Regions from separate parts of the Streptomyces sp. NPDC006544 genome, predicted to be linked through region 1. Evidence: riboswitches for the same ligand, from Rfam matches in the RefSeq annotation. Region 1 holds a riboswitch; each other region holds the start of a gene.
The links. A riboswitch is a leader RNA that binds a small molecule or an ion and turns the genes downstream of it on or off. The one in region 1 is predicted to bind cobalamin.

Region 1 (10,260 bases):
ACGCCGGCACCAACATCGCGATCCTCGGGGCGAACTGCTGCTACCGCCGGATCCGGCTGGAGGCCTCCGACCTCGGACCGGACCGCACCCTGGTCTGCTACAAGTCCTCCTACGACCAGGACCCCGCCTTCAAACGCGGTCACCCGGCCACGGTCGACTTCCGCTCGCCGCCCGCCGCGGACCCCGAAAGTTCCCTGCTCGGCGTGATCTACGACGGATACCCGGTGGACGCCCCGTACGTCGTGACCAACCCGGGCCACTGGCTCTTCGAAGGCACCGCGGCGAAGGCGGGCGACCGCTTCGCGCACCTCGTCGGCGTGGAATACGACAAGGTCGACACCGGATTCCCGACCCCTCGCCCGCTCGAGATCCTGGCCCACTCCCCCGTGGTCTGCGACGGCCGCCCCAGCCACCAGGACACGGCGTACTACACCGTGCCGAGCGGCGCGGGCGTCTTCGCCACCGGAACCATGCGCTGGGTGGAGGCCCTCGACGCGACGGGCGACGGCAGCAGCGGAGCCCATCACGGGCTGGACGCGCGCTCGGGCGCCCTGACCACCAAGGTGACGGAGAACCTGCTGCGCGTCTTCGCGGCCGGCCCGGCCGGGCGCACGCATCCGGCGCAGGACAACGTGAAGGCCGTCTACGGGAGTCCGGGCGCGGGCTCGTGAGGCCGACCGGGCCACCCTTACGCACTGGACTCCGCCCGTAAGGGGTGTTTAGGATCATGTCGCGGCATCGCGTGTCGGTCACCGACTGGGTGAGACATGGAGGTGCCGGGACATGCCTTTCGGAGGCATCCAACCATGGCGATACAGCTGAACCACACGATCATCCCCTCCCGTGACAACCGGGAGTCCGCCGAGTTCCTGGCCTACGTCCTGGGGCTCGAGGTCGGAGCCCCCTGGGGGCCCTTCATCCCCGTCGACACCGCCAACGGCGTCACCCTGGACTTCGCGACCGTCCCGGCCGAGTCCATCACCGCACAGCACTACGCGTTCCTGGTCTCCGAGGCCGAGTTCGACGAGGCCTTCGCGAAGATCGAACGGGCGAGGCTCACCTACTACGCCGACCCGCACGGCCTGCGTCCCGGCGAGATCAACCACAACGACGGCGGGCGCGGCGTCTACTTCGCGGACCCCTCGGGCCACGGGATGGAACTGATCACCCGCCCGTACGGCGGCTTCAAGGAATAGGCAGGACGGGGCGAGGACGCAGCGGGTGACCGCTGCGTCCTCGGCCCCGGCCCCGCCCCGGCCCCGGCCGCCCCGCCGTCAGTAACCCGGCCGTTTCCCGTCCCGCGGCAGGTAGACGATGTTCGGCGCACCCGTCGTGGGGTGGGGCCCGATGCGGGTGCGGACCCCGTACACCTCGGTCAGCAGGGGTTCCGTCAGTACCTCCGCGGGCGTGCCCGAGGCCGCGACACGGCCGCCCGCCAGGACGTACACGCGGTCGCAGTACAGCGCCGCGAGGTTGAGATCGTGCAGGACCAGGAGGGCGGTGGCGGGCAGGTCGCGGACCAGCCCCAGGATCTCCAACTGGTAGCGGATGTCCAGGTGGTTCGTCGGTTCGTCCAGGGCGAGGAGGACCGGGTCCTGGACGAGGGCGCGGGCCACCAGGGCGCGCTGGCGCTCGCCGCCCGAGAGCTCGTCGAACCGGCGTCCCGCCAGGGCGCCCGCGCCGAGGGTGTCCAGGGCCTCGGCGACGCGACGACCGTCCTCGGGGCCGTCCTGCTCCCAGAAACGCTTGTGCGGGCTCCGCCCCATGGCCACCACTTCGCGCACGGTCAGCCCGAAGGTGCCGGCGGCGTCCTGGGGCACGACCGCCACCCGCCGCGCGCGGTCCTTCACGCTGAGCGAGGCCGCGTCCGCCCCGTCGAGCACCACGCGCCCGCCGCTCGGACGCAGGGCGCCGTACACGCAGCGCAGCAGCGTCGTCTTGCCGCTGCCGTTGGGACCGACCACGCCGATCGTCTCGCCGGGGCGGGCGGTGAGGTCGATCCCGCGCAGCAGCGGCTGCCCGTCGATCTCGTAACGCACCGCCTCGACGGCGAGTTCCACCGGACGGGCCGTCATCCCGCGATCCCCTCGGTTCGGGTGGAGCGGCGCAGCATCCACAGGAAGAACGGCCCGCCGACCAGCGCCGTGACCACGCCGACAGGGATCTCCTCCGGCGCTGCCGCGGTACGGGCGGCCAGGTCGGCCAGGGTCAGGAACACCGCGCCGCCGAGCGCGGCGACGGGCAGCAGCGACCGGTGCCCGGCGCCGACGACCATCCGTGCGGCGTGCGGGACCATCAGCCCGACGAAGCCGATCGCCCCGCTGGAGGCCACCAGCACCCCGATGACGAGCGAGGCGAGGACGAACACGGCGGCCCGGAACCGGCCGGTGTCCAGGCCGAGCGTGTGCGCGCCCTCCTCCCCCGCGAGCAGCAGGTCGAGCGGCCGGGCCAGGGCGATGAGCAGGCCGGTGCCGACGAGCAGTGCGGCGGCGGGCAGGGCCAGTTCTTCCCAGCGGGCCCCGCCGAGGCCGCCCAGCGTCCAGAACAGCACGCTGCGCATCTGGTCGGGATGTGCGGCCAGCACCAGGACCAGGCTCGTCAGGGCGGAGAGGACGTACTGGACGGCGACTCCGGCGAGGATCAGCCGGCCCGTGGTCATCGCCCCACCGCGCCGGGCCATCGCGTGGACGGCGACGAGCGCGCCCGTCGACCCGGCGAAGGCGGCGAGCGGCAGGGCGGCCCCGCCCGCGAATCCGAGGACCCCGGCGCCGAAGACGATCACCAGCACCGCGCCGGCCGAGGCCCCGGAGGAGGCTCCGAGCAGGAAGGGGTCGGCGAGCGGGTTGCGGACGAGTGCCTGCAGCACGGTGCCGGAGACGGCGAGCCCGGCGCCGACGACGGCCCCGAGCAGCACGCGCGGCATCCGGACGTCCCACACGATGGCCGCGTAAGCTCCTCGGCCCGGTCCCGGTCCCGCCCCCGGTCCTGGCCCCTGGCCCGCGCCCGGTCCGCCGAGCACGATGTCGAGCACCTGGCCCGGGGGGATCCGGACCGGCCCCAGGGCCAGCCCGGCCACGGCCGACACCACCAGTGCGGCGGCGAGCACGGCCAGGACGACCGGCGTACGGGTGAGCGCGCGGGCGAGCCGGCGCCTCACGCGGCGTCGGGGTGCAGCTGGGCACCCAGGGATTCGACGGCGCCGGCCACGCGCACGCCGAGTACGGCGGAGGACAGCGGGAGCACGACGAACCGCCGGTTCTTGACGGCGGGAACCTGCGCGAGCGCCGGGTCGTTCAGCAGGCGCTGCTTCTTCGCTTCGACGGTGGTGCCGCCGTAGTCGTAGATGAGGACGACCTCGGGCTTCCGCTCGATGACCTTTTCCCACGACACGTCACCGAAGGTGTCCTGGAGGTCGGCGAACACGTTCGTCCCGCCCGCCAGCGAGACGATCTCGTTGCCGATGCCGTTTCCTCCCGAGGTGAAGGCGGAGGCATCGCCGGAGTCGTAGGCGAAGACCGTCGGCCTGGCCTTGTCCTTCACCCGTCCGGTGACGGCGTCGATGCGGCGCTGCTCCTGCGCGATGAGCTCCTCGCCGCGCTCGGGCACTCCGAAGGTCCGGGCCACCTCGGTGATCTCGGTCTTGAGCTGGTCCAGCCCGACGGGCCCTTCGGTGCAGTACTCCACGCTGAGGCGTGAGTTGATCCCGCTCTCGGCGAGCACCTGGCGGTCCCGGCCCTGCGCCTTGTCGAAGGCGCTGGAGTAACCCCCGTACACGAAATCGGGGTTGGCGCCGAGGAGGACTTCCTTGGAGGGATATTCCTTCGCCAGCACCTTGATCTTGTCGTACGCGGGCCGGTAGTCGGGCAGTACGGCGTCGTCGAGGTAGGCGGTCCCGGCCATCTTCTCCTCGAGCCCGAGGGCGAGGAGGAGCTCGGTGGCGTGCTGGTTCATCGCCACCGCGCGCCGCGGCGGCGCCTGGTAGGTGCTGCTGACACCGCAGTTGGTGACGGTGTACGGATACCCGGGTGCGGCGGGCGCCCCGGCCGCCGCGTCCTCCGCTCCGGGCGATCCTCCGCAGGCGGTCACGGACATCAGGAACGAGACGGGCACGAGCGCGCGCAGGAGGGCGCGGGGGTACGACGACATGACGAAGCCTCTCCGGGGGATCCGCGTCCCCTGGTCGAACGGAAAAGGCGGTGCGTCAGTGTCTGACTCCCGGATCCCCCGCGGGGGAGGTCCGGTCACAGTGGCGGGACCGCACCGGATTCGCACCGGTTTCCTGTCCTGCACCGCCTGAAGAGCTCATCCCAGTCTGCCAGACGGACGATCATCACCGGCCGGGAAGTCGCGTACCCGTTCTGCTGGCCGCCGCCGGCCCGTGGGCCTTCATTCGTGATGCGAGTGCAACTCCGTTACCACAAAGGCGGCTTCATCAGGCCGATACGTCCAACTGCTCGCGCCGGGGCCGCCCTCGAACCTCTCGGCACGGGGCTTCCCCGGGCGTAGGATGCGTCACGTCGCCTATCCCGGAGCAGCCGATGGCGTGCAACCCCCCGGCCCTCGATGTGCAGTCGGTCGCCGAGCTCTACTCGCAACTCTCCGGCGTGCTCGCTGGATTCGCGCTCACGGCGGTCTTCATCGTCATTTCCCACTATCTCGGCGAGGGCGTGCCGACGGGCCGACGGCAAGAGGCGCTCGACCAAGCCCTTCCCGCGCTCCTCGCGGCCCTGCTCGGGCTGATCTTCAGCTCGCTCACCTACTGCGCCGTCGCGGCCGATGGGGACAACCACGGCCGGGCGCTGTTCGAGCACGTCGTGGCCGGCGTCGGTTTCGCCGTCGCCGCGGCACTGCTCGTCCTGGCCACCGTCCTGCTCGTCGAGGGCGTCCTGCCCTACGACCCCGTCCACTACGCGCGGCGCCTCCTCGGGCAGTGCGCGCCCCTGCCGATCTTCGCGCTCCTGTCGAACGGCGCGTACGCCTACGGCAAGGCGTACAACGACGGGAAGGCCCCCGGCTGGCTGGGCGCCCTCATCGTCCTGCTGCTGTCCTTGGTGCTCGCCGCTTCCGTCCTGGGCTACGCGGCGTACGGCCGTCCCCGTCTGGACAGGATCCGCGTGACCGGTGGCGGGGTCACCCGGACGATCGCGGTGAGCGGACTGTCGATCGTGACCGTGTGCCTGCTGAGCGTCGTGACCACCATGGGCATCACCGGCACGGGCTGCTCCGTGCCCGTCGGTGCCGTCGTCGCCGCCCTGCTCGTCGGGTTCCTCGCCGCCCTCGGCCTGTCCATCTGGCTCTTCGTCACCCGCCCGGTCCGCCCCCCGGACCCGGCCCCGGCTCCCCCACAGACACCAGCGCCGACACCAGCACCTGGGCCTGGGCCTGCGTGATGCCGTGATGCCGTGATGGCCGTGATCAACGCCCCTGGAGCGCGACCCGGTAGAAGACCTTTCCGTCGTGGGGCACCGCACCCAGCGCCTCGTAGAACCCGAGAGCCGGCGGGTTGTCGGTGTCGGCCGTCCACTCGACCCGCGAGCAACCGGCCGCGACCGCCTCGTTCTTGAGGCCCGCCATGAGCGCTCCGGCCACGCCACGGCGACGGGCGGACTCCCGGACGTAGAGCTCCTTGAGGAACAGGGAGGTCCCGGCGCCGGACGCCGGCCACAGGAAGGTGTACGAGGCGAAGCCCAGGACGCCGTCGTCATCGCGGGCCAGGAGGACCGTCGCGGCCGGCCGGTCGCCGAACAGGGCGCGCCGGATCTGTCCGGGGTCGCCGGGAGTCGGCTTCCCGCCGTAATAGGCCGCTATCTCTCCGAGCACCACGGAGATGATGTCCACGTCCCGCTCGGTCGCCTGCTCGATCCGCACTGCTGCCCCTCTCGCCAAAGGGCAGCGCCAACACCCCGCGCAGCGCCCGTACCCACCTCCGACACCGTCCGTGCCTCGGGAACCCTAACCGTCGCCTCCCCCGGACGGTAGGTGATCAATGCAGGCCTGGGCAGGCCGGGCCGTCTGGCGGACACCGCCGCTGCCGGGACCACCGATCGATGCGACGGCCGCCGCGACCCTCCCCCACCCCTCGGTGATGGAGCCGTCGTGCCGCACCCCGGGGCGGCGAGGCCGCCACATGCGGAATCTTCGCTGTCATATGCCTATCGGCTCTCGGATCCGCGTGCCTATGGTGTGGCTCCGGAACCTCCCGGGCGCATCTCCCTCCCGGCTCCCCACGGGAGGGTTGCCGCGCGTCCGGGCCCGCGCGGGCCCGGACGGGGGCGGATCATCCCGGGCCGTGCACCGTCTGGAGGTGTCCGGTCTTGCCCACCGTGAGGACGACCCGCTCGGTCTTGCCCAGCGCCGCCAGGACCAGCCACACGACGCCCCAGAGCAGGCAGGTGAGGAAGGTCAGAAGGGCGTGCAGGACGTGATTGACCTCCTTGTCGCGCCTGAGCACAGCCTGCGACGGGGACCGTGACTCGACTTGCCAGCCGTTGGCGACGTACTGATTCACCGCCCAGTCGAGGATGACCGTCCGGCGTTCGTCGTCCAGCGGCCCGCAGGCCGGCGAGAAGAGCAGTTCGGGGGGCGGTCCCGAAGGCGGCCCCCAGCGCTGCCACCTGTCAAGCTTGCGCATCGGCCTCGCCTCCCCATTCGTCGGGTCCGCCGCCCACCCAGCGGACCGGCCCGTCCTCGGACAGGTCGACGCCCTCGAGGCCGGCGCGGCGCAGGAACTCGCTGACGTCCGCCGACGAGAAGGCGCGGCCGAGGTCCGCGTCCACGCCTAGCACGTGCGCGGAAACCTTCCGCCCGCCCTTCGGCGATACGGGATGGATGACGATCTCCGCCTCATCGGCCATACGTCCAGGGTGCGACGAGCCGGTCACTCCAGCACGCCGGGGGCCGGATCCGGCCAGCGGAACGAGGGCAGACAGCTGATCGGCCAGGCCGCGCAGGGCCGCGCGTCCGGGGCGGACCGGCGCCCCGGACGACCGCCGATCGATGTCGGAAAACAGCGATGCCCAGATGAGAGGAAGGCTCTCACCTGGGCGTTCTACAGATGTGGCTGTTCGACGTGGCAGGGGTGGCAGGAGTCGAACCTGCGGCATCTGGTTTTGGAGACCAGCGCTCTGACCAGCTGAGCTACACCCCTTCGGCGAGACCAACCATGTCACGGCGAGCGCCGAAGATCCACTGAATTCGGGGGTCAGTCGCGGGGAAATTCTTCGCGAATCAGGGCTCCGGAGGAACGGATCCAGTTGACGAGCGGACCTTCCCCGCTGGTCAGGGCGATATCGAGGGCGCTCGGTCCGTCACAGCCGATCCAGCGGATGTCCGTATCTTGAGACATGCGATATCGAGCAGTGGACAGTTGGGTGGGGGCGGGCGCCGGGTTCGAGCAGTCGGACCACTCCCGGTCGGCCGGAATGCCCGGGCGTACAAGGGAGTTGAGCAGGTCATGAATCAAGGCCCGGCACCCCGCTCCCTGTCCGACGACGCCCTCTCCGAACTGCTGAGCGCTCAGCAGTTCGGCATCCTCGCCACCAACAAGAGCAGTGGCCATCCTCATCTCACCACCATGCTCTACGCCTGGGACGCCGGCGCGCGCATCGTGCGGTTCTCCACCACCGCCGACCGCATCAAGGTCAGGCAACTCCGCCGTGACCCGCGCGCGGCCGTGCACGTCCAGGGCGGCGACGTGTGGTCGTTCGCCGTCGCCGAGGGCGAGGCCGACGTATCCGGGATCACGACCACACCGGGGGACGCTGTCGGGCGTGAGCTGCTCGCGATGGTGCCCCGGGCCGCGAGGCCGCAGGACGAGGACGCGTTCTTGGAGCAGCTGGTCGCCGAGCGCCGGGTGGTCATCCGGCTGAAGGTGTCCCGGCTGTACGGGACGGCACTCGACATCAACGGCTGAGGAGCCCTCTCACATGGCGGGCCGACGGGTAGGCGTCCGGTTCGGCACGTCCCGTTCGGCGCGCGGGAAGGAGCCGGGTGGCGACCGGGGGCAGGCTGATCCGGCGACCGAGCAAGGGCAAGCGGTCGCCCCCGCCCGGAACGCTCCGTAGCGCGGACCGGCGCCGCCGCCCCCTTGACCGAGCCTGGTCCAGACCAATAGTTTCCGCATGCACAGCGCACGCGCCCCGGCACCACTCACCGCATCCGTAAGGAAGCCCATGCGCCGCAGCATGCTCGGCAGGCTGGCCGTTGCCGCCTGCTCCCTCTCCCTGCTGACCGCCTTCGCTCCCGCCCACGAGGACTCCGGGCGCGAGGACTCCGGGCACGACCGCTCGTACAAGAAGGTCGGCTACTTCACCCAGTGGGGCGTCTACGGACGGGACTTCCAGGTCCAGGATCTGGAGAAGAACGGCAGCGCGAGCAAGCTCACGCACATCAACTACGCCTTCGGCAACATCGGTTCGGACGGGAAGTGCTTCACCGGGAACGTTCCCGGTGAAGCCGACGCGTGGGCCGACTACGTCCGTCCGCTGGACGCGGAGAACTCCGTGGACGGTGTCGCCGACGACTGGGTGCAGCCGCTCGCCGGCAACTTCAACCAGCTGCGCGAGCTGAAGGCCAAGCACCCAGGCCTCAAGGTGTTGCTCTCGCTGGGTGGTTGGAGCTGGTCCACGCACTTCTCCGACGCCGCACTCACCCCGGCCTCGCGCAAGGCGCTCGTCGCGTCCTGCATCGACCTGTACATCAAGGGAAATCTCCCGCAGGACGGCAGTCGCGGCGGCGCGGGTGCGGCTGCCGGGATCTTCGACGGGTTCGACATCGACTGGGAATGGCCCGGCTCGGCAGGTGACACCGACACCCCCTACCGTCCCGAGGACAAGAAGAATTTCGCGGCCCTGGTGAGCGAGTTCCGCACGCAGCTCGACGCCTACGCCCGGGGCCAGAAGCGCAAGTCCACGTACGAGCTGTCCGCCTTCGTCCCGACCGCCCCCGCCAAGATCGACGCGGGCTTCGACGTCCGCCGGATCATGCGCGACCTCGACTTCGTCACCCTCCAGGGGTACGACTTCCACGTCTCCGGAGAGCCGAAGACGTCTCAGCAGTCCGCGCTGCACGCCCGGGGCGACTTCAGTGTCGAGGGCACGGTGGAGGCCTGGGAGCGCCGCGGCGCGCCCGCCCACAAACTGGTGATGGGCATGCCGTTCTACGGGCAGGGCTGGACCGGCGTGAGCGGCGGCGGGGACGGCATGGGGCAGCCCGCGACGGGTCCGGCTCCGGCCGCGTGGGCGTCCGGGTACGCCGACTACAAGGAGTTGAAGCAGCTTGCGGGCAACGGGAGCTACCAACTCTTCCGCGACCGGCGCAATGGCCACGCCTGGCTGTTCGACGGCTCCACGCTCTGGACCTACGACGACCCGCAGGTGCTGCGCGCCAAGACCCGCTACATCCGTGAAGAGGGCCTCGGCGGCGCGATGTTCTGGTCCCTGGACGCGGACACCGCCGACGGCGAGCTGTTGACGGCCGTCGATCAGGGTCTGCGCGGCCACTGACCACAAACGGATCGTCCCGGCGGCGCTCCCACACGTACGCTCGCCCGCATGAAGAACTCGACGGTACGGGCCGTCAACGCGCTCACCACCCGCTGGGCCGGGCACGCGGTGGCGGAAGGCGCCGGCACCGTGTTCACGGCCGCCGGTGTCTGGCCGCTGCTGGCCCTCCTGGCCGACGGCGCCGACGGACCGGCCCGCGCCGAACTCTCACAGGCCCTCGGCATACCCGCCCCTGCGGCCGCCGAGGCCGCCCGTGAACTGCTGGCCGCACTGGGCGGCGTACGCGGCCTGAGCGCGGCCACGGGCCTGTGGGCGCGGCAGGACCTCCCGCTGGAGCAGACCTGGACGGCGCGACTCCCGGCCGGTACCCGAGGCGCCCTGAACGGCGACGGCGACACCGACCGCAAAGCCCTGGACGCCTGGGTCGCCGACCGCACCGGCGGGTTGATCGAGAGGATGCCGGTCCACCTCGACCAGGAAACCCTCCTCGTGCTCGCCTCCGCGCTGGCATTGCGCCTGCGCTGGATCCGGCCCTTCCACTCGTTCCCCACCCTGCCCGACGCGGGCCCCTGGGCCGATCGCCCGCTGCTCGGTCTGTACCGCAGCACGTCCATCCTGGACCGGGTCCGCGTCGCACACGCGCCGACCGGTCCGGTGACCCTGCTGGAAGTGGTGGGCGACGGCGGCGTGGACGTGCACCTGGTCCTGGGCGAGCCGCAGGCCCCGCCGGGCCAGACCCTTCAGGCCGGCGTCGCGG
Region 2 (10,260 bases), on a different contig from region 1:
GCCGGGCACTTCGGCGCGCAGCCGCACCTCGGCCGCGTGCCCCCGGGCCGCGCTGCGGCAGGCCAGGACGACCGAGGCCCCGTGCCGTGCGAGCTCGCGGGCGGCGACGTAGCCGATCCCGCTGTTGGCCCCGGTGACCACGGCCGTGCGGCCGCTCTGGCCGGGCATGTGCGCGGCCTTCCAGCCCGGCATGGCAGCTCCTCGGATCGTGTGGGGCGCGTACGCACCGCGGGCGTCGCCACGTCCGGACCGCGCACGTCGCCGACGGACCGCGGGCGTCGCACGGGGACCCCCGGGCGGCGGTGCCTTCGGTGAATCCGACGGCGTGTCGCCACCCTACTCCCGGCCCCCCGGCCGGCGGCCGGGCACCCCGGCCACCCTGGCCCCGGAGCGCCGGCTCCTGCCCAGTAGGCTGCGGGTCCACCCGCTTCCCGCTCCCCCGAGGTTCCGCGCAGTGAGCTCCACACCGCCGCCGCCACCGCTCCCCGTCCCCGTGTCGGTCGTCGGCCTCGGCGCAGACGGCTGGAACGGGCTCGCCGCCCCCGCGCGGGCCGCGCTGGCCGGTGCCGACGTACTCATCGGCGGTCCCCGGCAGCTCGACCTGCTGCCCGCGGAGTGCGCGGGCGCCCGGGTGGCCTGGCCGAGCCCGCTGCGGCCGGCCGTGCCGAAACTGATGGCCGAGCACGCGGGCCGCCGGATCGCGGTACTGGCCAGCGGCGATCCGATGTTCTACGGGATCGGCCGCGCGCTGTCCGAGGAGCTCGGTCCGGACGCGCTGCACGTCCTGCCGCACCCCTCTTCGGTGTCCTACGCCTGCGCCCGCCTCGGCTGGCCCGTGGAGGACACCGAGGTGGTCACCGTCGTCGGCCGCCCCGTGGCCCGGCTCGCCGCCGCGCTGTACGAGGGCCGGCGGGTCCTGGTGCTGAGTGCCGGAGCAGTGACCGCGAACGAGATCGCCGCTCTGCTTCGAGAGCGGGGTTTCGGCCCCAGCCGGATGCGCGTCTTCGAACAGCTCGGTTCCGAGCGCGAGGACGTGTACGAGGGCCTCGCCCGGACCTGGGAGCACCCGCCCGGCGACCCCCTCAACGTGGTCGCCGTGGACTGCCGCCGCGACCCCGCCGACGGGGTTCCGCGCCTCGGCGCGACCCCCGGCCTGCCCGACGCCGCCTACGAGCACGACGGCCAGCTCACCAAGCGCCACGTCCGCGCCGCCACCCTCTGCGCGCTCGCCCCCGCCCCCGGCGAACTGCTCTGGGACATCGGCGGCGGCTCCGGGTCCATCGGCATCGAGTGGATGCGCACGCACCCCTCCTGCCGCGCGGTGACCGTGGAGCGCGTGCTCGAGCGGGCCGCGCGGATCGCCCGCAACGCGGCGGCGCTCGGTGTGCCCGGCCTGCGCGTGGTCACCGGCGCCGCACCCGGGGCGCTGGCCGGACTGCCCGCCCCCGACGCGGTGTTCATCGGCGGCGGCCTGACCGCCCCGGGCCTGCTCGACGCGGCCTGGGAGGCCCTGGTCCCCGGCGGCCGCCTCGTGGTCAACACCGTCACCCTGGAGTCGGAGGCGGTCCTGACCGACCGCTACCGGCGCCACGGCGGCGAACTGGTGAAACTGGCCGTCGCGCACGCCGTCGCGGTCGGTGGTTTCACCGGCTGGCGCCAGGCGATGCCCGTCACCCAGTGGTCCGTTACCAAGCCCCATCCCACAGAGCCCGAAATGGTGGATCAGACGACATGACCGTGTACTTCATCGGTGCGGGCCCCGGCGCCGCCGACCTGATCACGGTGCGCGGCGCCCGGACCCTGGCCGCGGCCCCCGTCTGCCTGTACGCGGGCAGCCTGGTCCCGCGCGAACTGCTCGCCGAATGCCCGCCGGACGCCCGCCTGGTCGACACCGCGCAGCTGAACCTGGACGAGATCGTCGCCGAATGCGTGCGCGCGCACGCGGCCGGCCAGGACGTGGCGCGGCTCCACTCCGGCGACCCGTCGGTCTTCAGTGCCGTCGCCGAGCAGATGCGGCGGCTCGACGCGGCCGGCATCCCCTACGAGGTCGTCCCGGGGGTCCCGGCCTTCGCCGCGGCGGCCGCCGCGCTGAAGCGGGAGCTGACCGTCCCCACCGTCGGCCAGACCGTGATCCTGACCCGGATCGCCCAGCAGGCCACGCCGATGCCGCCCGGCGAGGACCTCGCCACCCTCGGCCGCAGCGGCGCCCTGCTGGTGCTGCACCTGGCCACGCGCTACGTCGACCGGATCGTCGACGAGCTGCTGCCGCACTACGGCGCCGAGTGCCCGGTGGCGGTGGTCGCGATGGCCAGCCGGCCCGACGAGCTGATCCTGCGCGGCACGCTGGCCGACATCGCGGGGCAGGTGAAGGAGGCCGGGCTGGTCCGCACGGCCGTCATCCTGGTGGGCCGCACGCTGGGCGCCGAGCAGTTCCGCGACAGTCACCTGTACTCCGCCGAGCGCGACCGGCATGCCTGCTGACCGTCCGGTTCCCGGTTCCGCCGCCGCGGCGGGCGCCGCCGGCGATGCCGCTCCGGGCCCCGGCCCGGGGCCCGGCCCCGGCCGTCCGCACGTCCTGGTCCTCGGCGGCACCACCGAGGCGCGCCGCCTCGCGGAGGCCCTGACCGCCCGTCCCGCGACCCCGTACCGGGTGACCACCTCACTGGCCGGCCGGGTCTCCGCCCCCGTGCTGCCGCCCGGCGAGACCCGGATCGGCGGCTTCGGCGGCCCCACCGGGCTCGCGGCCTGGATCACCGCCCACGGGGTCACGCACCTGGTCGACGCCACGCACCCGTTCGCCGAGCGGATGAGCTTCAACGCGGCCGGAGCGGCGGCCCTTTCGGGCGTCCCGCTCCTGGCGCTGCGCCGGCCCGGGTGGACCCCCGGCCCCGGCGACGACTGGCATTTCGCGGACTCCCTCGCCGAGGCGGCCGCCCTCCTGCCGTCCCTGGGCTCCCGCGTCTTCCTGACCACCGGACGGATGGGCCTGCACAGCTTCGCGCACCTCACCGAGCCCTGGTTCCTGGTGCGTTCGGTGGACCCGCCGGACGCTCCGGCCCCGCCGCAACTCGAGGTGCTGCTCGCTCGCGGCCCGTTCACCCTCGACGACGAGCGGGACCTCCTCGCGAGGCACCGCGTCGACCTCCTGGTGACCAAGGACAGCGGCGGCTCCGCCACCGCCCCCAAACTCGCCGCCGCCCGCGAGGCCGGCATCCCGGTCCTCGTCGTCCGCCGCCCCCCGGTCCCCGAGGGCCATCCGTCGGCGGCCTCGGTGGCCGAGGCCCTGAGCTGGCTGGACTACGATCTGCCGGGTTGATCGTTCACGTGTGCGAAGGGGGCGGGCCATGGGGGCCGGCGGCAGAATCTCCGGAGTGGTGGCGGCCCTGTTGGCCGGCGGCCTGCTGGCGGGCGGCTGCTCGGGCGGTGGGCCCGCGCGGAAACCGCCCGAGGCGCCCGCGGCGGCCGCCACGACCACGCCGGCCGATCCGTCGGGCACTCCCTCACCGGCCGGGTCACCGGCTTCGGAGTCCCCTCCTCCCCCCGCCTCCCCCACGAGCGCGCTCCCGGCCGCCGGGACCTCGCGGCCGGCCCCCGCGCCCACCACCTCGCGCACGGCTGCGGCGAGGCCGCACGTCTCCTCGGTGCCGCAGAACCCCTACGGCGGCCCCCACCCGCCGCCCGCACCGCCCCACACGCCCACCCTGAACTGGACTCCCCCGACGGGCCCCCCGACTCCGATCATGACCGTGACCGTCCCCCCGGCCCGGTAGGGATCCGCGCGCGCCGCGAACGGCCGCCACCGCACAGGACGTCCCCATGAAAGGCCCGGCACCGTGAAGGGCCCGGCACCGCGAAGAGGCCGTCTCCGCAGAGGGCCCGGCGCCGTACGAGGCCCAGCGCCCGGCAGGACCCCAGCGCAGCGAGAGGCCCGGGGCGACGCCCCGGGCCTCCTCTCGGCCGTGCCGGCTACCCCCGCCGAGGGGCCTGCCCGGCGCCGCTCACCCGTACCGTCGCGGCGTCCACGTCACGCGCGAGCCGTCGGAGCGTTCGGTGACCTGGGTCTGGGAGGAGCCGATCAGCAGGATCGTCCTCATGTCGACCTCGGACGGCTCCAGTTCGGCGAGCGTCACGATGCGGACGGACTGCTCCGGGCCGCCCACGTCGCGCGCGACGACCACCGGGGTCTGCGGGGCGCGCAGTTCCAGCAGGAGTTCGCGGGCCTGGGCCACCTGCCACGTCCGGCTGCGGGAGCCCGGGTTGTACAGGGCGAGCACCAGGTCGGCCGCGGCGGCGGCGCGCAGCCGCTCCGCGATGACCTCCCACGGCTTGAGCCGGTCGGAGAGCGAGAGGGTGGCGTAGTCGTGGCCGAGCGGCGCACCGGCCGCGGCGGCCGCCGCGTTGGCGGCCGTCACCCCGGGCAGCACCCGTACGGGCACGTCCTTGTACCGGGCCTGGTCCGCGACCTCCAGGACGGCGGTCGCCATGGCGAAGACCCCGGGGTCTCCGCCGGAGACCACGGCCACCCGCTTGCCGCGCCGGGCGAGGTCGAGCGCGAACTCGGCGCGCTCGGACTCCACCTTGTTGTCGGAGCCGTGCCGCAGCTGGCCCGGCTTCACCGGGACCCGGTCCAGGTACGTGGTGTAGCCGACGAGCACTTCGGCGTCGGCCAGCACCCGCCGCGTCTCGGCGGTGAGCCACAGCGGACCGGCCGGTCCGGTGCCGACCACGGCGACCTCGCCGGGCCCGGAGGGCACGCTGCCCGGGTTGCCGATCCGGCTGGGCACCACGGCGACGGCGAAGTACGGCACGCTGTCGGGGTCGGTGTCGGCGAGGACTCCGGTCCGTTCGCCCGCCATCGTCGCGCGCTCCACGTACCGCGCCTCGGCGAGCCGGCCGCTCTTGTCCATCGCGCGCCGTACGGCGGGGAACGTGCGGCCGAGTTTCATCACGACCGCCGAGTCGGTGGCGGCGAGGCGCGCGGTGAGCTCCTCCTCGGGCAGGGTGCCGGGCAGGATCGTCAGCACCTCCTCGCCCTCCACCAGCGGGGTGCCGAGCCGGGCGGCGGCGGCGCTCACCGAGGTCACTCCGGGGATCACCTCGGCCACGTACCGGTCCGCGAGCCGCTTGTGCATGTGCATGTACGAGCCGTAGAAGAGCGGGTCGCCCTCGGCGAGGACGGCCACGGTCCGGCCGGCGTCGAGGTGGGCGGCGAGCCGGGCGGCGGAGGCCTCGTAGAACTCCTCCATGGCGCCCTGGTAGCCGCCGGGGTGGTCGGTGGTCTCGGTGGTGACCGGGTAGACCAGCGGCTCCTCGACGTGGTCGGCGCGCAGGTGCTTCGCGGCGATCGAGCGGGCGATGGAGCGGCCGTGCCGCGCGGAGTGGTACGCGACGACATCCGCCTCCGCGATCACCTCGACGGCGCGCAGCGTCATCAGCGACGGGTCGCCGGGGCCGAGCCCGACGCCGTAGAGCTTTCCTGCGGTTCCTGCGGTTCCTGCGGCGGTCCCTGCGTTCCCTGCGCTCGCGGTGCTCATTCGGCCACGCTCGCAATGGCGTTGACGGCGGCCGCGGCCATGGCGCTGCCACCGCGCCGCCCCCGGACGATCAGGTGGTCGAGCCCCGAGGCGTGCGCGGCGAGGGCGTCCTTGGACTCGGCGGCGCCGATGAACCCCACCGGGACCCCGATGACGGCGGCGGGGCGCGGGGCCCCCTCCTCGATCATCTCCAGCAGCCGGAAGAGCGCGGTCGGCGCATTGCCCACGGCGATCACCGATCCCTCCAACAGGCCTCGGTCGCGCCAGACTTCGAGGGCGGCGGCGCTGCGCGTCGTACCCATCTTCGCGGCGAGCCCGGGCACGGCCGGGTCGGACAGGGTGCAGATCACCTCGTTGCCGGCGGGCAGCCGCTTGCGGGTCACCCCGCTGGCGACCATCTGCACGTCGCACAGGACCGGCGCGCCGGCCTCCAGGGCGGCGCGCGCCCGCAGGACGACCTCGGGCGTGTAGCCCAGGTCGCGCGTCAGGTCGGTCATCCCGCAGGCGTGAATCATGCGCACCGCGACCTGGGCGACCGAGGCCGGCAGCCCGGAGAGGTCCGCCTCGGCGCGGATCGTGGCAAAGGACTGGCGGTAGATCTCGGCGCCGTCCTTCTCGTACTCGAACACGGTGTACTCGCTCATCTCTTCACTGCGCCTTCGGACACTCGGGACCGGCTGCGCGCGTCGGCGACAGCCCCTGCAAGTTCTTCTCTCGGCACCGGACGCCCGTCGAGCCGGTACCCCTCGGGCGTGGCTACGAGGTCGACCCACGCGGTGCCCCGCGGGTGCCCGCACCGGCGTTCGCATCCGGACCAGTGGACGGGCGAGGTCCCGCGCGCCTCGTGGACGAGGGCCCTCGCGTCGCCGCGCACGTCGGACAGGGCCTTGGCGCAGCCGGGCCGCCCGGTACAGGCGGTGACGGACTCCCAGGGCCCGTCGGGTGCGACGACCAGGCCTGCGGCCTCGAGCCGGGCGTAGCCGTCGATCGGCCGCCGGGTGCTCGCGCCGGGCAGGACCACGCTCCGCCACGGGGTGACGCGCAGTTCGCCGTCCCCCCGGTCGGCGGCCTCCACCAGCACCCGCCACTGACCGGAGGTCAGCCGGCCGAGCGGGAGCAGCACGCACAGGGGCGTGCGGTCGCCGGTGCCCGGACCCCAGGGCCGGGGTGGCGGCGCGTAGGGCCACGCCACCTCGCCCTTCCGGGTCGCCGCGATGCCGGCGGCGGTGAGTCGTCCGGTGAACTCCTCGGCGCCCAGGGCGTGTCCGGGGGGCAGCTCGGCCACCCGCCAGGCGCGGGTGCCCGCCGCGTCGACGGCGTCGAGGAAGTACTCGGCGGCCAGCAGCGCCGCCCGGGGTGCGTCCGGGGCCGGCACCTCCACGGCGTCGGCGGCCGCGCCGAGCCGGATCAGCGCCCGGTCCTGCGCCCTGCCGAGCACGGTGACGTCGGGGTCGAGGGCGGCGACGTCCCCGCGCCCGTCGTCGACGGCGAACAGGAACCGTCCGGACAGGGCCGTCGCCCGTGCGCTCGCACAGAGCAGCCGGTCCAATTCCCGTACCCACGGGACCACATCGGGCCGTCCGTCGCCGAGGATCCCGGACGTCGGCGTCGCCACGACGTTGCGCACCCGCTCGTGGCCGGGTGCGGGCAGCAGACCCGCCGCGTCCAGCAGCTCCGCCAGCTCGGCGCCGCAGCCGTCCGCGAGTCCGCGCAGCTGGACGTTGCCGCGCGAGGTGAGTTCCAGGTGTCCGTCGCCGAAGCGGTCGGCGGCGAGCCCGAGGACCGAGGCCTGCCCGCTGGTGAGCAGGCCCGCCGGTATCCGGATCCGCGCCAGGAAGCCGTCGTCCGCCGCGTGCAGCCGCAGCGCGCCGGGGCAGGCGTCGCCGCGATCCCGTATGACGGGTTCGTCCCGCGCGGCGGCGGAGGGGGGCGTGGGCATGGCGGCGAGCATACCCACGATTCTGCGCCCGTCTCCTGTGTCGATCACCACCCCGAACCGGCCACGACCGGCCACGACCGGTGCCTCCGGGCCCTCCCCGACCGCGCCCCGGACCGTACCGGACCGTCCCTGACTTGCCCCGGACCGCCCCGGACTCCCCGCCGGGACCCCTGCCGCCTAGGATGACCTTCGACGGACCGCACGGCCCGTCATCGCCGAGGACGGCGACATGGGAGGAAGCCCGGTGCGATTCCGGCGCGGTCCCGCCACTGTGAATCCGAGGGCCACGGCCACCGGATGAGTCAGGAACTCCCGTTGTCCTCACTGCCCGGGGCGCGGAAACCCCGAGGAAGGCCTGCCGCCGCATGATCCTGCTGCTGTCGACGTCCGACACCGATCTGCTCAGTGCCCGCGCCGCCGCGGACGGCCCCGTCCCGTACCGGTTCGCGAACCCCTCCCGCCTCCCCCTCGACGACCTGCCCGGTCTCCTCGACGGCGTCGACCTGGTCGTCGTGCGCCTCCTCGGCGGACTGCGCGCCTGGCAGGACGGCCTGGACCTGCTCCTCGCCCCCTCCCAGACCCGCCCCGTCGTCGTCCTGACCGGCGAACAGGCCCCGGACGCACAGCTGATGGAGGCCTCGACGGTGCCGATCGGCATCGCCGCCGAGGCCCACGGCTACCTCGCCCACGGCGGCCCGGCCAACCTGGACCAGCTGGCACGCTTCCTCTCCGACACCGTGCTGCTCACCGGCCACGGCTTCGAGCCCCCGGCGGCCTCCCCCACCTGGGGCCCGCTGGAGCGGACCGCGCGGCAGGACACCGGCCCCAGGATCGCCGTGCTCTACTACCGCGCCCACCAGATGAGCGGCAACACCGCCTTCGTGCACGCCCTCTGCGAGGCCGTCGAGGCCCACGGCGCCCGTCCCGTCCCGCTCTACGTCTCCTCGCTGCGCACCCCGGAGCCGGAGCTGATCGCCGAGCTGGAGTCCGTGGACGCGGTGGTCACCACCGTCCTCGCCGCCGGCGGCACCAAGCCCGCGACCGCCTCGGCGGGCGGTGACGACGAGTCCTGGGACGCGGGCGCGCTCGCCGGCCTCGGCGTGCCGGTCCTCCAGGCCCTGTGCCTGACCGGTTCGCGCAGCGCCTGGGAGGAGAACGACGAGGGCCTGTCCCCGCTCGACGCAGCCACCCAGGTCGCCGTCCCGGAGTTCGACGGCCGCCTGATCACCGTCCCCTTCTCCTTCAAGGAGCTGGACGAGGACGGCCTGCCCGCCTACGTCGCCGACCCCGAGCGCGCCGCCCGCGTGGCCGGCATCGCCGTGCGCCACGCCCGCCTGCGGCACATCGAGCGCCGCGACAAGAAGATCGCGCTCGTCCTCTCCGCGTACCCCACCAAGCACTCCCGCATCGGCAACGCGGTCGGCCTCGACACCCCGGCCAGCGCCGTGGAACTGCTGCGCACCCTCATCGCGGGCGGCTACGACTTCGGGCCCGTCGAGGACGTCCCGGGTCTGGTGTCCGGTGACGGCGACGAGCTGATCCGCGCCCTGATCGAGGCCGGCGGCCACGACCAGGACTGGCTCACCGAGGAGCAGCTGGCCCGCAACCCGGTCCGGATCCCGGCGGCCGACTACCGGCGCTGGTTCGCCGAGCTCCCGGCCGAGCTGCGCGAGAGCGTCGAGCGGCACTGGGGCGAGGCCCCCGGCAACATGTTCGTGGACCGCTCGGCCAACCCCGAGGGCGACATCGTGCTCGCGGCCCTGCGCCGCGGGAACCTGCTCATCCTGATCCAGCCTCCGCGCGGCTTCGGCGAGAACCCGATCGCGATCTACCACGACCCGGACCTGCCGCCCTCGCACCACTACCTGGCCGCGTACCGCTGGATCCAGGCCCGCGCGGACGACGGCGGTTTCGGCGCCGACGCGATGATCCACCTGGGCAAGCACGGCAACCTGGAGTGGCTGCCGGGCAAGAACGCCGGCCTGTCGGCCGCCTGCGCGCCCGACGCCGCGCTCGGCGACCTGCCCCTCGTCTACCCGTTCCTGGTGAACGACCCCGGCGAGGGCACCCAGGCCAAGCGCCGCGTGCACGCCACCCTGGTCGACCACCTGGTGCCGCCGATGGCGCGCGCGGAGTCGTACGGCGACATCGCGCGCCTCGAGCAGCACCTGGACGAGTACGCCCAGATCTCCGCGATGGACCCGGCGAAGCTGCCGGCCATCCGCGCCCAGATCTGGACGCTGATCCAGGCCGCGAAGCTCGACCACGACCTGGGTCTGGAGCAGCGTCCCGACGACGAGGGCTTCGACGACTTCCTGCTGCACGTCGACGGCTGGCTGTGCGAGGTCAAGGACGCCCAGATCCGCGACGGTCTGCACGTCCTGGGCGGCGCCCCGACCGGTGACGCCCGCGTCAACCTGGTCCTCGCCATCCTGCGCGCCCGTCAGATCTGGGGCGGTACGACCGCGCTCCCGGGTCTGCGCGAGGCGCTCGGCCTCGACGAGTCCGCGGCCACCCGCACCACCGCCGACGAGGCGGAGGCCACGGCCCGTGCGCTGGTCCAGGCGATGGAGGACGCGGACTGGGCCCCGGAGGCCGTCGCCTCCGTGGCCGGCGGACACTCGGCGGACGTGGCGGCCGTACTGGACTTCGCGGCCCGCGAGGTCGTCCCGCGCCTGGCGGGGACCACCGACGAGATCGCCCACGTCGTCAGCGCGCTGGACGGGTCCTTCGTCCCGGCGGGCCCGTCCGGCTCCCCGCTGCGCGGCCTCGTCAACGTGCTGCCCA
Region 3 (10,260 bases), on a different contig from region 1:
CTCGCTGCTCGCTGCTCGCTGCTCGTTGCTCCCTGTCCCGGGTGCCCCGGAAACACGGAAACCCCCTGTCGCCGTGATGGGGCGCTGCGGGGGTTCCATGGGAGCGCCGAGGATCGAAGGGGGTGTGATCCTCGGCGTGGAGACTTCGCTCGGGTCAACGGGAAGCCGTGGTTCCGACTATGGCAGACGAGGGACCAATCGCCAAAAGTCCCAAATTGGACATAAGTGTGCATATCCTAAGACTTTCTACCTAAATCTTAGGTGAGATGGGCCACGAACCTCGTAATCATTGAATAAATATCCACCGCTCAGAGTGAATCGTTGATCACGTAGCGGACGGGGGCCACTGGGGGGCGACCCGTCGAACGTCCCGAATTGGGTCAATCATTACCGAGAGGGGCATCCACCCCTTAAATGGGCAGGTGCTCTGCTACCCGGACCGCCGATCCGCTCTCCGAGCCGGCGCGGCGGTCGCCGCCGGCACCCTCACCGCCGCCTGCGGCACGGGTGCCCGTACCGCCCCCGCCGGCCCCGCGCCGTCCGCACCCCCCGCCAAGGCGGCCCCGGACAGACCGCCGGCCCCGGCCAGGGCGGCCCCCGCCCCGCGCCGGTTCGCAGGGCAGCCCGTCGAGATCGGGCACGGTCCGCGGGGCCGCCCGGCCGTCGCACTCACCTTCCACGGCAACGGGGACCCCGCCGTCGCCACGGCGGTGCTCGCCGAGGCGGAGCGGGGCGGAGCGCGCGTCACCGTCCTGGCCATCGGCGACTGGCTCGAGGAGCACCCGGACATGGCCCGCCGGATCCTGGACGGCGGCCACGAGCTCGGCAACCACACCCAGCACCACCTCGCGATCAACACCATGCCCGAGGCGCGGGCGTACGCGGAGATCACCGGCTGCGCCGACCGGCTCAAGCGGCTCACCGGGTCCATCGGCACCTGGTTCCGGCCGTCCCAGACCCAGTACGCCACCCCCCTGGTGCGAAAACTGGCCCAGCGAGCGGGTTACCCGCACGTCCTCTCCTACGACGTGGACTCCCTCGACTTCACCTCGCCCGGTGCCGCGGCCGTCGTCCGCACCGTCATGGGCACGATCCAGGGCGGATCGGTGGTGAGCCTGCACTTCGGCTACGCGGACACGGTCGCCGCGATGCCGCCCCTCCTCGAAGAACTCGCACGCCGCAAACTGCGCGCGGTGACCACCACGGAGCTGCTGACCCCATGACGACCACCCGCCTTCCCCGGAATGCCACCGTGCTGCTGGCCGGTCTGGTCCTCGCCGCCCTCGCCGGCTGCGGATCGGGCGACAAGGGCCCCGCCGAGGCGCTCGGCACGAAGGGTCCCGCCGTGCCCGCCAAGGCCGTACCGGCCGTGCCGCCGGGCCTGGCCGGGATGCCGCCGCTCCTCGACCCGAAGGACGTCTACGCGGCCGACCGGCCGAACAAACTCTCCCCGGTGGTCAAGGACTTCCCCTCCCGCGTCTACGTGCCGAACACCTCCTCCAACACGGTGTCCGTCATCGACCCCGCGACGTACAAGGTCATCGACACCATCCCGGTCGGCGTCCAGCCCCAGCACGTGGTCCCCTCGTGGGACATGAAGACCCTCTGGGTCAACAACAACCGCGGCCACACGCTCACCCCGATCAACCCGGCCACCGGCGAGGCGGGAGCGCCGGTGGAGGTGCACGACCCGTACAACCTGTACTTCACGCCCAACGGCAAGTACGCCGTGGTCATGGCGTCGATGGACAAGGAACTGGTCTTCCGCGATCCGCACACCATGGACCGCGTGAAGACCGTCCCCGTGACCTGCTTCGGGGTCAATCACGCCGACTTCTCCGCCGACGGCCGCTACTTCATCGTGAGCTGCGAGTTCTCCGGCGAACTGCTCAAGGTCGACACCGAGAAGATGGAAGTCGTCGGCCAGCAGAAACTGCCCTTCGAGGGCGCGATGCCGCAGGACGTCAAGGTCTCCCCGGACGGAAAGACCTTCTACGTCGCGGACATGATGGCCCACGGCATGTGGGTGCTCGGCGGGGACGACTTCGGGACCCCCAAACTGCTGCCCACCGGAAAGGGCTGCCACGGCCTGTACGTCAGCCGCGACTCCAAGGAGATGTACGTCTCCAACCGCGGCGAGGGCTCGGTCTCCGTCTTCGACTTCACCCAGAACAAGCTGACCAAGAAGTGGGAGCTGCCCGACGGCGGCAGCCCCGACATGGGTGGAGTCTCCGCCGACGGCAAGGTGCTGTGGCTGTCGGGCCGCTACAACTCCGAGGTCTACGCGATCGACACCACCACCGGAAAGGAGATCGCCAAGATCCCCGTGGGCTCCGGCCCGCACGGTCTCGCCGTGTACCCGCAGCCCGGCCGCTACTCCCTCGGCCACACCGGCATCTTCCGCTAGGACCACGACACGGATGTGCCCCGGGAGCTCGCACGACCCCCGGGGCACGCTCATCCGCTCACCGCCGCCGGTGTGATCACCAGGCGACGGGGAGCCGCTCGGGGAGGCGCTTGATGAAGCCGGTGCGCCACACGAGGTTCTCCGCCGGCACCGCGAGGCGCAGCTCGGGCAGCCGCCCGACCAGCACCTCCAGCGCGATCTCGGCGTGCGCCCGCCCCAGCGCGGACGCCGGGCAGAAGTGGCGGCCCGCGCCGAAGGCGAGGTGGGGCCGGGGGCTCTCGCGCTCCAGGTCCAGCTCGTCCGGGTTCTCGAAGGCGGCGGGGTCGAAATTGGCCCCTTCCAGCAGGACGAGGACCAGTTCGCCCTCCTTGACCAGTACGTCGCCGACCTGGACGTCCGCCATGGCGATGCGCGGCAGGCCGTCGCCGACGGACAGGTTCCAGCGGAGCAGTTCGTCCACGGCCTTGCCCATGCGCTCCGGGTGCTCGCGCAGGTAACCGATCAGCTCGGGCCTCTGCAGCAGCGCGAGGACCGCGAGGGTGAGGAACGCGGAGGTGGACACGGCGCCCGCCCCGAAGAGCGAGACGGCGACGGTGGCGAACATGTCGTCGGTCAGGTGCGCCGACCCGGGGTCCGCCAGTTTCAGTTCGGCGAACGCGCCGAGCAGCCCCGTACGCAGCTCGGCGGGCAGCGCCAGCTGGACGTTCAGCTGGTCGACGAAGTAGCCGACGTCCTTGTACCAGTTGAGCGCCGAGTCGGTGAACGGCTCGCGCGCGGTCATGAACGCGACGTCCAAGCCCGACATCAGCCGGCGCCAGTCCTCGAAGGGAACTCCGAGCACCCGGGCGTGCAGCGCCGCCGAGAAGGGGTCGGCGAATCCCGCCCGGAGGTCCGCCGGACCGCCCTCGGCGACGAGATGGTCGACGAGGGTGCCGGCCGTGGCGCGCAGCCAGTCCTGGAGCCCCTTCTGGCGCGGACTGAGCGCCTTCATCACCGCGTTGCGAAGGCCCGCGCCGTTGATGTTGCCCATGTTGTTGACGACCTCGGGCGGAATGGTCAGCGCGTACTGGCGCGGGACGCCGGCGTTCGCCGTGTCCTTGAGGCTGAAGCGCTCGTCCTCCAGTACCTGCTTGGCCAGCGCGTAGCTGCTCACCAGCCAGGCCGGGTCCCCGGTGAGGGTGCGCACCTTCGCGACCGGCGCCTTCTCGCGCAGCCAGGTGCACTCCTCGGGGAGCACGTCACCGCGTCGCGAGAGCGGGAAGTCCAGGAGGGCCCCCGCGGCCGGGTCGGTGCCCTCAAGCTGCTCGACGCTCATCGACGGTCCCTTCGGCTGGTGCGGTGTTCGCGTTCTCGTTCACGTTCGTGTTCGTCTTCGTGTGCGTCTGGTCCGGGTTGTTCTGCGACATTTCAGCTGTCTCGGGCCTTACGACGGCATAAGCCTGGTTCCGGGTGGCGCGAAGGCCCCCGCCGCGTGCGAACAGGACGTCCGTCATGGGCATCTTGAGGTGGTAGGCCGCCACGGAGGACGGCACGTCGAGAATGCTCGGGGTGTCGATGAAGAAGGGCAGCTCGGCCGCCATGTAATCGAAACACACCTGCAACTGCGCGTCGGTCATGGATTCACCTTCCGGCAACTTGGAGCCGACGAAGTGAAGGGCCATTTCCTCGCAGCCCTTGCGGAATTCGTCGTCAGTCTCCAGGAAATGCAGGACGCGTCGGTGCAGTAGTTGGTAGACGGGGTTCGTCCGGAATTCGGATAGTGCTCGTACGCGCACCTCGGCATCCGGGCTCACCGATTCCTCCACGCCCTTGAGGATCCTCCTCCGGACCGCCTTTATCTCTTTCGTCGCGCGCTTCTCCGCGTGCTCCCGGGTGTAGCCGAACGCGGCGAACATCCCGTCGACATGGAGGTCTGCGTAGACGAAGTCGACCTGCGCGAAGCGGGTCGTGGCCCACCGGGAAAGGCTGCCGATGCGCTCGGAGCTGAAGTAACTGTTTCCAGGACTCACTCCGATGAGCACATGGTCGCCGTCTTCCCAGATGTGGCGGCAGGTGCGGGTGAAGGGCAGAACTTCGAATGATGCGTCAGCTTGGATCGTCACCTGTGTGATCGCCCTTGTTGCCACTTGTCCCTGGGAGCCCTGCGCTCCTGGTGTGGCGGCAATGTCGCTACGTTATGCGGTGGCCCCGGAGCGTGACAAGTGGAGGCCGGAATTGTTGGCCGGAATTATTACTTCCGCCTTACGGAAGAGTAATGGAATTTCTATCTGCCGCTCGAACGGGACCCGGGGTACGGAGAGTGCCGCCAGGCCGCTACCCTGAGCCGGTCAACAAGCACCAAGAAGGGGTGGACCCAGTGGCGGACATCGAGAGCGCACGGACGACGTTCGGCAAGTTCGACGTGAACGGTGACGGCTTCGTGACGGCCGACGAGTTCCGTTCGGCGATGGCCGCGATGGGCGACGCGTACGTCACCGGCCCGGTCGCGGACGCCGTGATCGCCTCCAAGGACGCGAACGACGACGGCCTGCTGAGCTTCGACGAGTTCTGGGCCTCCCTGAACAAGTAAGCCCCGCGCGCCCCGGCCCTGCCGGGCCGGGGGCGCGTCAGGTTCGCCGCCGACGGCCCCGCGAGGCCGGGGCCGCCGCCGTCAGGCCCGCGGCCCGGACATGCCCTCCACCTCGGCGAGGGCCTCCTCCAGCCAGCGCAGCCAGAAGGTCTCCAGCCCGGTTCCGGCGTGCAGCACGACCCGGCGCAGCCGGTCCTGCGCGGAGTCCCGCCCGGCCGGGAAGTCCTTCTCCTCGATGGCCTCGTACTCCGCCAACTGGGCGCGGTGCAGCTCCAGGTGGCGCCGCAACTCCGCGGCCAGCCCCTGCGGCCCGACCACCGCGGCCGCCCGGATCCGGAGCAGCAGGGGATCCCGTACCGGCTTCGGGTCCTGGCGCTCCCCGACCCACCGGCCCAGCTCCGCGCTTCCGGCGGGCAGCACCTCGTACTCCTTCTTCTGCCCCCGTACGGGCACCTCGCTGGCCAGCGCCCGGATCAGCCCGGCATCCTCCAGCCGGCCGAGCTCGCGGTAGATCTGCTGGTGCGTCGCCGACCAGAAGTACCCGATCGACTTGTCGAAGCGCCGGGTCAGCTCCAGCCCCGACGAGGGCTTCTCGAGCAGGGCGGTGAGGATGGCGTGCGGGAGCGACATGCCGCCATCCTAGGTTTGCCGAAGGTCCGCAGGGGACGGCCTGGATCTCTCCGCGGCCGTGCGGCACCTACCGCCAGGCGGCCAGCGCCTCCGGGTCGCGCGGGCCCGGGGCGTCCGGGGCGAGGAGGCCGTGCGCGCGGAGGAGGGCCGTCACCGCCGGGGACCACGCCGTGCGCAGGCCTGCCGAGGACAGCAGGGCGGGGTCCGAGAGGAGGGCCCCGGCCGGGCCGAAGCGGATGCCCGACGGGGTCAGGACGGCCGCGTCGTCGGCCCAGCGGACCGCGAGGTCCACGTCGTGGGTGGCCATGACCACCGTCGTGCCGCCGGCGCGCAGCCCCGCGAGGACGTCCAGCAGCCGTTCCTGGCCGTCCGGGTCGAGGCCGGCCGTCGGCTCGTCCAGGATCAGCACGCGCGGCGCCATCGCCACCGCCCCCGCGATCGCCGCCCGCTTGCGCTGGCCGTAGGACAGGAGGTGGGTGGGGCGGTCGCGGAGCGCGGTGATGTCCAGTGCGTCGAGCGCCGAGTCGACCCGGGCGCGGACCTCCGGGGCGGCAAGCCCCATGTTCATCGGCCCGAAGGACACGTCCTGTTCGACGGACGCCGCGAAGAGCTGGTCGTCCGGGTCCTGCACCACCAGCTGGACGGAGGTCCGCAGCCGGGTCAGGCCGGTTCGGTCGTACGAGACCTTCGTGCCGTCGAGCCGCAGCGCACCCGATCCGGGCCGCAGGCCGCCGCTCAGCAGCCGCATCAGCGTGGTCTTGCCGCTGCCGTTGCGGCCCAGCAGGGCCAGCGCCCGCTCCTGCGCGATGGCGAAGTCGACGCCGGTGAGCACCGCGGGGCCGTCCTCGTAGGCGTAGCCCGCACCGGCCAGTTCCACCAACGGGTCCGCAGGCGGGTTCGCAGGCGGGCCGAGCGGCTCGATCGGGTTCAACGGGTCCGACGCGTTCACAGGTACAGCCCCTTCAGGGTGAGGGTCAGGGTGGTCAACGTGGCCAGCAGACCGGCCGTGCCCGCCAGGAACCGCCAGGACAGGGCCGACTCCGGTACGAGGACCCGCAGCGCGCCGTCGTAGCCCCGCCCGGCCAGCCCCGCCTGGAGCTTGGCCGCGCGGTCGAAGGCCCGTACGAACGAGGTCGCGGCCAGACCGGCCAGGGAACGCCACACCGCCGCCCGGCCGGTGTGCCCGAGGCGGGCCGCCTGGGCCCGGCGGACCTGCGCGACGGAGTCGAGGAGCAGGAACCCGATCCGGTACATGACCAGGGCCACGTCCACGACCGGTGCCGGCACCCCGGCCCGGACCAGCCGGGGGAGCACGTCGGAGACCGGGGTGGTGAAGGCGAACAGCAGCAGCCCGAGCGAGGCCGCCGAGGTGCGCAGGAGCAGTTCGGCGGCGTGCCGGGGGCCGTCGGGGGCCAGGGCGAGCGGTCCGGTGGGACCGCCGACCGCGAACAGCAGCGGCAGCGCTCCGGTGAAGCAGAAGCCGAGCGGGATCCGGAACGCCCGCCACAACTGCCGCCCGGCCACCCCCGCCGGGCCGAGCAGTACGGCGAGGGTCGCGGCGGCCACCAGCGGGCCGCCCGGCCAGGGCGGCAGGCACACGGCGGTCACCGTCAGCCCGACCCCGAGCAATGCCTTCTCCAGCGGGTGGCGGCCGCGCCAGCGGCTGCCGTGGGCAGCCACGTCGATCGGCAGCACCGCCTACGCCTCCGAGGAGGCGGGTGCGGGAGCCGCGGCGGCGGCCGCGCCCTGGCGGCGGCCCCTGCGGACGCCGAAGTAGTACGCCAGCACACCCGCGCCCAACGCCGCCTGCAGGGCGAACAGCGCCGACTCCACCTCCCCGGAGGGGGGTTCGTACAGCGGCGAGAACCACGGCTCGTAATCCGGCTCGAGCTCGGTGATGGCCGCCTCCGCCTGCGCGTCGGCGCCCGCGAAGGGCTCCTCCTTGCCCTCGCCGAGGCCGAGTGCGAGGGGGATGACGGCGAGCGCCGCCACCATGAGCAGCAACAAGCCGTTGATCTTCGTGTTCCTGGACAGGCCGCTCATCGGACCGCCGCCTCCCCTTCGGTCTTCGCTTCGGTCTTCGCATCGGGCTTCTCGTCGGGCTTCTCGTCGGTCTGCTCCGCGGTGCGGGCGGGCGCCGGCTTCGAGACGCCGAGCCGGACGAGGTCCGACGCGCTCGCCTGCAACAGCAGCCGCATCACGAGGACGGTCAGCAGGCCCTCGCTCACGGCCAGCGGGATCTGCGTGACCGCGAAGATCCCTCCGAACTTGGCGAGCGAGCCCGGGAACCCGGTGGCCGGGTCCGGGAAGGCGAGCGCGAGCTGGACGCTGGTGACGCAGTAGGTGACCAGGTCGGCGACGAAGGCACCGAAGAAGACGGTGACCATCAGGGGCAGGGCGAACCCGCGCAGCAGCCGGTAGACGGCGTAGCCCGCCCACGGACCGGCGACGGCCATCGAGAAGACGTTGGCGCCGAGGGTGGTGAGCCCGCCGTGTGCCAGCAGCAGGGCCTGGAAGAGCAGGGTGATCGTGCCGAGCACCGTCATGATCGGCGGCCGGAACAGGATCGCCCCGAGCCCCGTGCCGGTGGGATGCGAGCAACTGCCCGTCACCGAGGGGATCTTCAGGGCGGACAGGACGAAGGTGAAGGCTCCGGCCGCGCCGAGGAGCAGCGTGCTCTCGGGGTTGGCCTTCACCTCGCGGGTGAGCGAGCGGACGCCGTGGACGACGAAGGGAGCGGACGCGGCGCCCCAGGCGACCGCGTGCAAAGGGGGCAGGAACCCCTCGGCTATATGCATGAGTGGGGAGACCTCTCCAGCACCTCGTGGATGGACAACGCACCCTGGCCGGTCTCCTGGCTCACGGGTGCTGATGTCCCGGCCCCGCCTTCCCGGGCAGCACGGAAACTCCCGCGCAGCCCAGTGGCTTTCCCGCAGGAGTGGAGCCGGACTTCCCGATCACAGTGGCGAGGGCCGCACCGGTTTCCCACCGGTTTCCCGAACACCAAGGCCCGCTGACCCTAGTCGGCCGCACGGACCGGTAACAACCCGCCCCAAGGGTACCGATCGGCCACCGCATTCCGCTTGGTGCTCACCCTTCGTACCCGCGGGAGTGCCCCTCTGCCCCAATGTCCTCACGGGACCCTGGAGTTCCGCCTTCCCTTTCGCGCCGGGGAGGGGCGCTCCACCGACCCGCGATGTTCCGTACGACGAGCGGGCGGGCCCCGTTCGGGCGATGCCCGGTGGCGGTGGTGCCCGGCGGGGCCGAGGCTGGACGCGTGGCCGCAGACACCGATACCGCGAAGCGCTTCGACTACTCCGACCTGACCGCCGTCTACGTCAACTGCACGCTGAAGCGATCGCCGGAGCCCAGCAACACCGAGGGCCTGATCGACAAGAGCCGCACCGTGATGGAGGCGGCGGGTGTCCGGACCTCGCTCGTCCGCGCCGTCGACCACGACATCGCCACGGGCGTCTGGCCCGATATGACCGACCACGGCTGGGAGAGCGACCAGTGGCCGGTGCTCTACAGCCAGATCATGGACGCCGACATCCTCGTGCTGTGCGGACCGATCTGGCTCGGGGACAACAGCTCGGTGATGAAGCAGGTCATCGAGCGGCTGTACGCCTGCTCCTCGATCCTGAACGAGCACGGCCAGTACGCCTACTACGGGCGCGTCGGCGGGGCGCTGATCACCGGCAACGAGGACGGCGTCAAACACTGCGCCATGAACATCCTCTACAGCCTCCAGCACCTGGGCTACGCGATCCCGCCGCAGGCCGACGCCGGCTGGATCGGCGAGGCCGGCCCGGGACCCTCGTACCTCGACCCGGGATCCGGCGGCCCCGAGAACGACTTCACCAACCGCAACACGGCCTTCATGAGCTGGAACCTCATGCACCTCGCCGCCCTGCTGAAGCGGAACGGCGGGATGCCGTCGCACGGAAACCAGCGCTCCCAGTGGGACGCGGGCTGCCGCTTCGACTTCCCGAACCCCGAGCACCGCTGAGCCCCGGCCCCCGGCCCCCCGGCCGCGCGTCCGGGGGCCGGTCCGGGACGACGCCGGCCCCCGGACCCGGTGGGGCGGGCGGGCTCAGCGGGGCAGGAGGGTGCTCAGCTCGGCGTCGAGGTCGTAGTGCCGCTGCTCCTGGCCGCGCGGCACCATCAGGGTCATCCGGCGGCACAGCTCCCGTACGTCCTTCGCGCGCGCGGACACGACACAGCTCTGCCGACCGTTGCTGAAGGCGAGGAACACCCGGGGCTCGGTGCCCTTCCAGCGGGGCCACACCTGTATGTCGCCCTCCCCGGTGGCGCAGACGTGCCCGTCGAGCAGCAGCTCCCGCGAGAACACCCAGCGGGCGACGTGGACGCCGGCACCCTCGAAGTCGAGGGAGATCTCGTAGGGCCGGTCGGCGCGGTAGACGAAGACGCCCCGCAACGGGACGGGGACGGGCGCGGCCTCCAGCCGGAGCGGGAGAACCCAGTGTTCTGTACCGGTCATGCGCGGGGCCGCCTCTCTCACGGGGTGGGGCTCTCACTCCCACTCGGGCAAGCTAACCCACCCCGGGGGCCCTCACCGCCGGGCAAAGGTCCCGTCCGGCAGGGTCCCTCGACCCCTTTCCGCCCGGACGCGCGCGGCGGCGGCCGCCCCTCC

Region 2: linked by a shared signal. The riboswitch ahead of cobN (cobaltochelatase subunit CobN) and the one ahead of ABZY44_RS06920 (ABC transporter substrate-binding protein) in region 1 are both predicted to bind cobalamin.
Region 3: linked by a shared signal. The riboswitch ahead of ABZY44_RS00020 (energy-coupling factor ABC transporter permease) and the one ahead of ABZY44_RS06920 (ABC transporter substrate-binding protein) in region 1 are both predicted to bind cobalamin.

Annotation. Positions count from the first base shown of each region.
Region 1 is NZ_JBEXOV010000009.1:64,071-74,330, forward strand. It holds gene ABZY44_RS06900 (N,N-dimethylformamidase beta subunit family domain-containing protein) at 1-671, shown strand, start outside; gene ABZY44_RS06905 (VOC family protein) at 807-1,196, shown strand; gene ABZY44_RS06910 (ABC transporter ATP-binding protein) at 1,275-2,075, opposite strand; gene ABZY44_RS06915 (iron ABC transporter permease) at 2,072-3,157, opposite strand; gene ABZY44_RS06920 (ABC transporter substrate-binding protein) at 3,154-4,146, opposite strand; cobalamin riboswitch at 4,182-4,321, opposite strand; gene ABZY44_RS06925 (hypothetical protein) at 4,539-5,390, shown strand; gene ABZY44_RS06930 (GNAT family N-acetyltransferase) at 5,416-5,868, opposite strand; gene ABZY44_RS06935 (hypothetical protein) at 6,278-6,631, opposite strand; gene ABZY44_RS06940 (hypothetical protein) at 6,618-6,854, opposite strand; tRNA gene ABZY44_RS06945 (tRNA-Trp) at 7,071-7,147, opposite strand; gene ABZY44_RS06950 (hypothetical protein) at 7,202-7,462, opposite strand; gene ABZY44_RS06955 (PPOX class F420-dependent oxidoreductase) at 7,454-7,912, shown strand; gene ABZY44_RS06960 (glycoside hydrolase family 18 protein) at 8,172-9,503, shown strand; gene ABZY44_RS06965 (serpin family protein) at 9,552-10,260, shown strand, end outside.
Region 2 is NZ_JBEXOV010000046.1:4,770-15,029, reverse strand. It holds gene ABZY44_RS21400 (oxidoreductase) at 1-192, opposite strand, end outside; gene cbiE (precorrin-6y C5,15-methyltransferase (decarboxylating) subunit CbiE) at 455-1,735, shown strand; gene cobM (precorrin-4 C(11)-methyltransferase) at 1,732-2,481, shown strand; gene ABZY44_RS21385 (cobalt-precorrin-6A reductase) at 2,471-3,316, shown strand; gene ABZY44_RS21380 (precorrin-2 C(20)-methyltransferase) at 3,999-5,534, opposite strand; gene ABZY44_RS21375 (precorrin-8X methylmutase) at 5,531-6,178, opposite strand; gene cobG (precorrin-3B synthase) at 6,175-7,473, opposite strand; cobalamin riboswitch at 7,658-7,806, shown strand; gene cobN (cobaltochelatase subunit CobN) at 7,839-10,260, shown strand, end outside.
Region 3 is NZ_JBEXOV010000001.1:1,400-11,659, reverse strand. It holds gene ABZY44_RS00065 (polysaccharide deacetylase family protein) at 423-1,223, shown strand; gene ABZY44_RS00060 (YncE family protein) at 1,220-2,407, shown strand; gene ABZY44_RS00055 (cytochrome P450) at 2,484-3,722, opposite strand; gene ABZY44_RS00050 (tRNA-dependent cyclodipeptide synthase) at 3,703-4,509, opposite strand; gene ABZY44_RS00045 (EF-hand domain-containing protein) at 4,764-4,976, shown strand; gene ABZY44_RS00040 (PadR family transcriptional regulator) at 5,058-5,606, opposite strand; gene ABZY44_RS00035 (ATP-binding cassette domain-containing protein) at 5,674-6,528, opposite strand; gene cbiQ (cobalt ECF transporter T component CbiQ) at 6,552-7,301, opposite strand; gene ABZY44_RS00025 (energy-coupling factor ABC transporter substrate-binding protein) at 7,305-7,640, opposite strand; gene ABZY44_RS00020 (energy-coupling factor ABC transporter permease) at 7,646-8,404, opposite strand; cobalamin riboswitch at 8,433-8,629, opposite strand; gene ABZY44_RS00015 (flavodoxin family protein) at 8,884-9,615, shown strand; gene ABZY44_RS00010 (SsgA family sporulation/cell division regulator) at 9,700-10,107, opposite strand.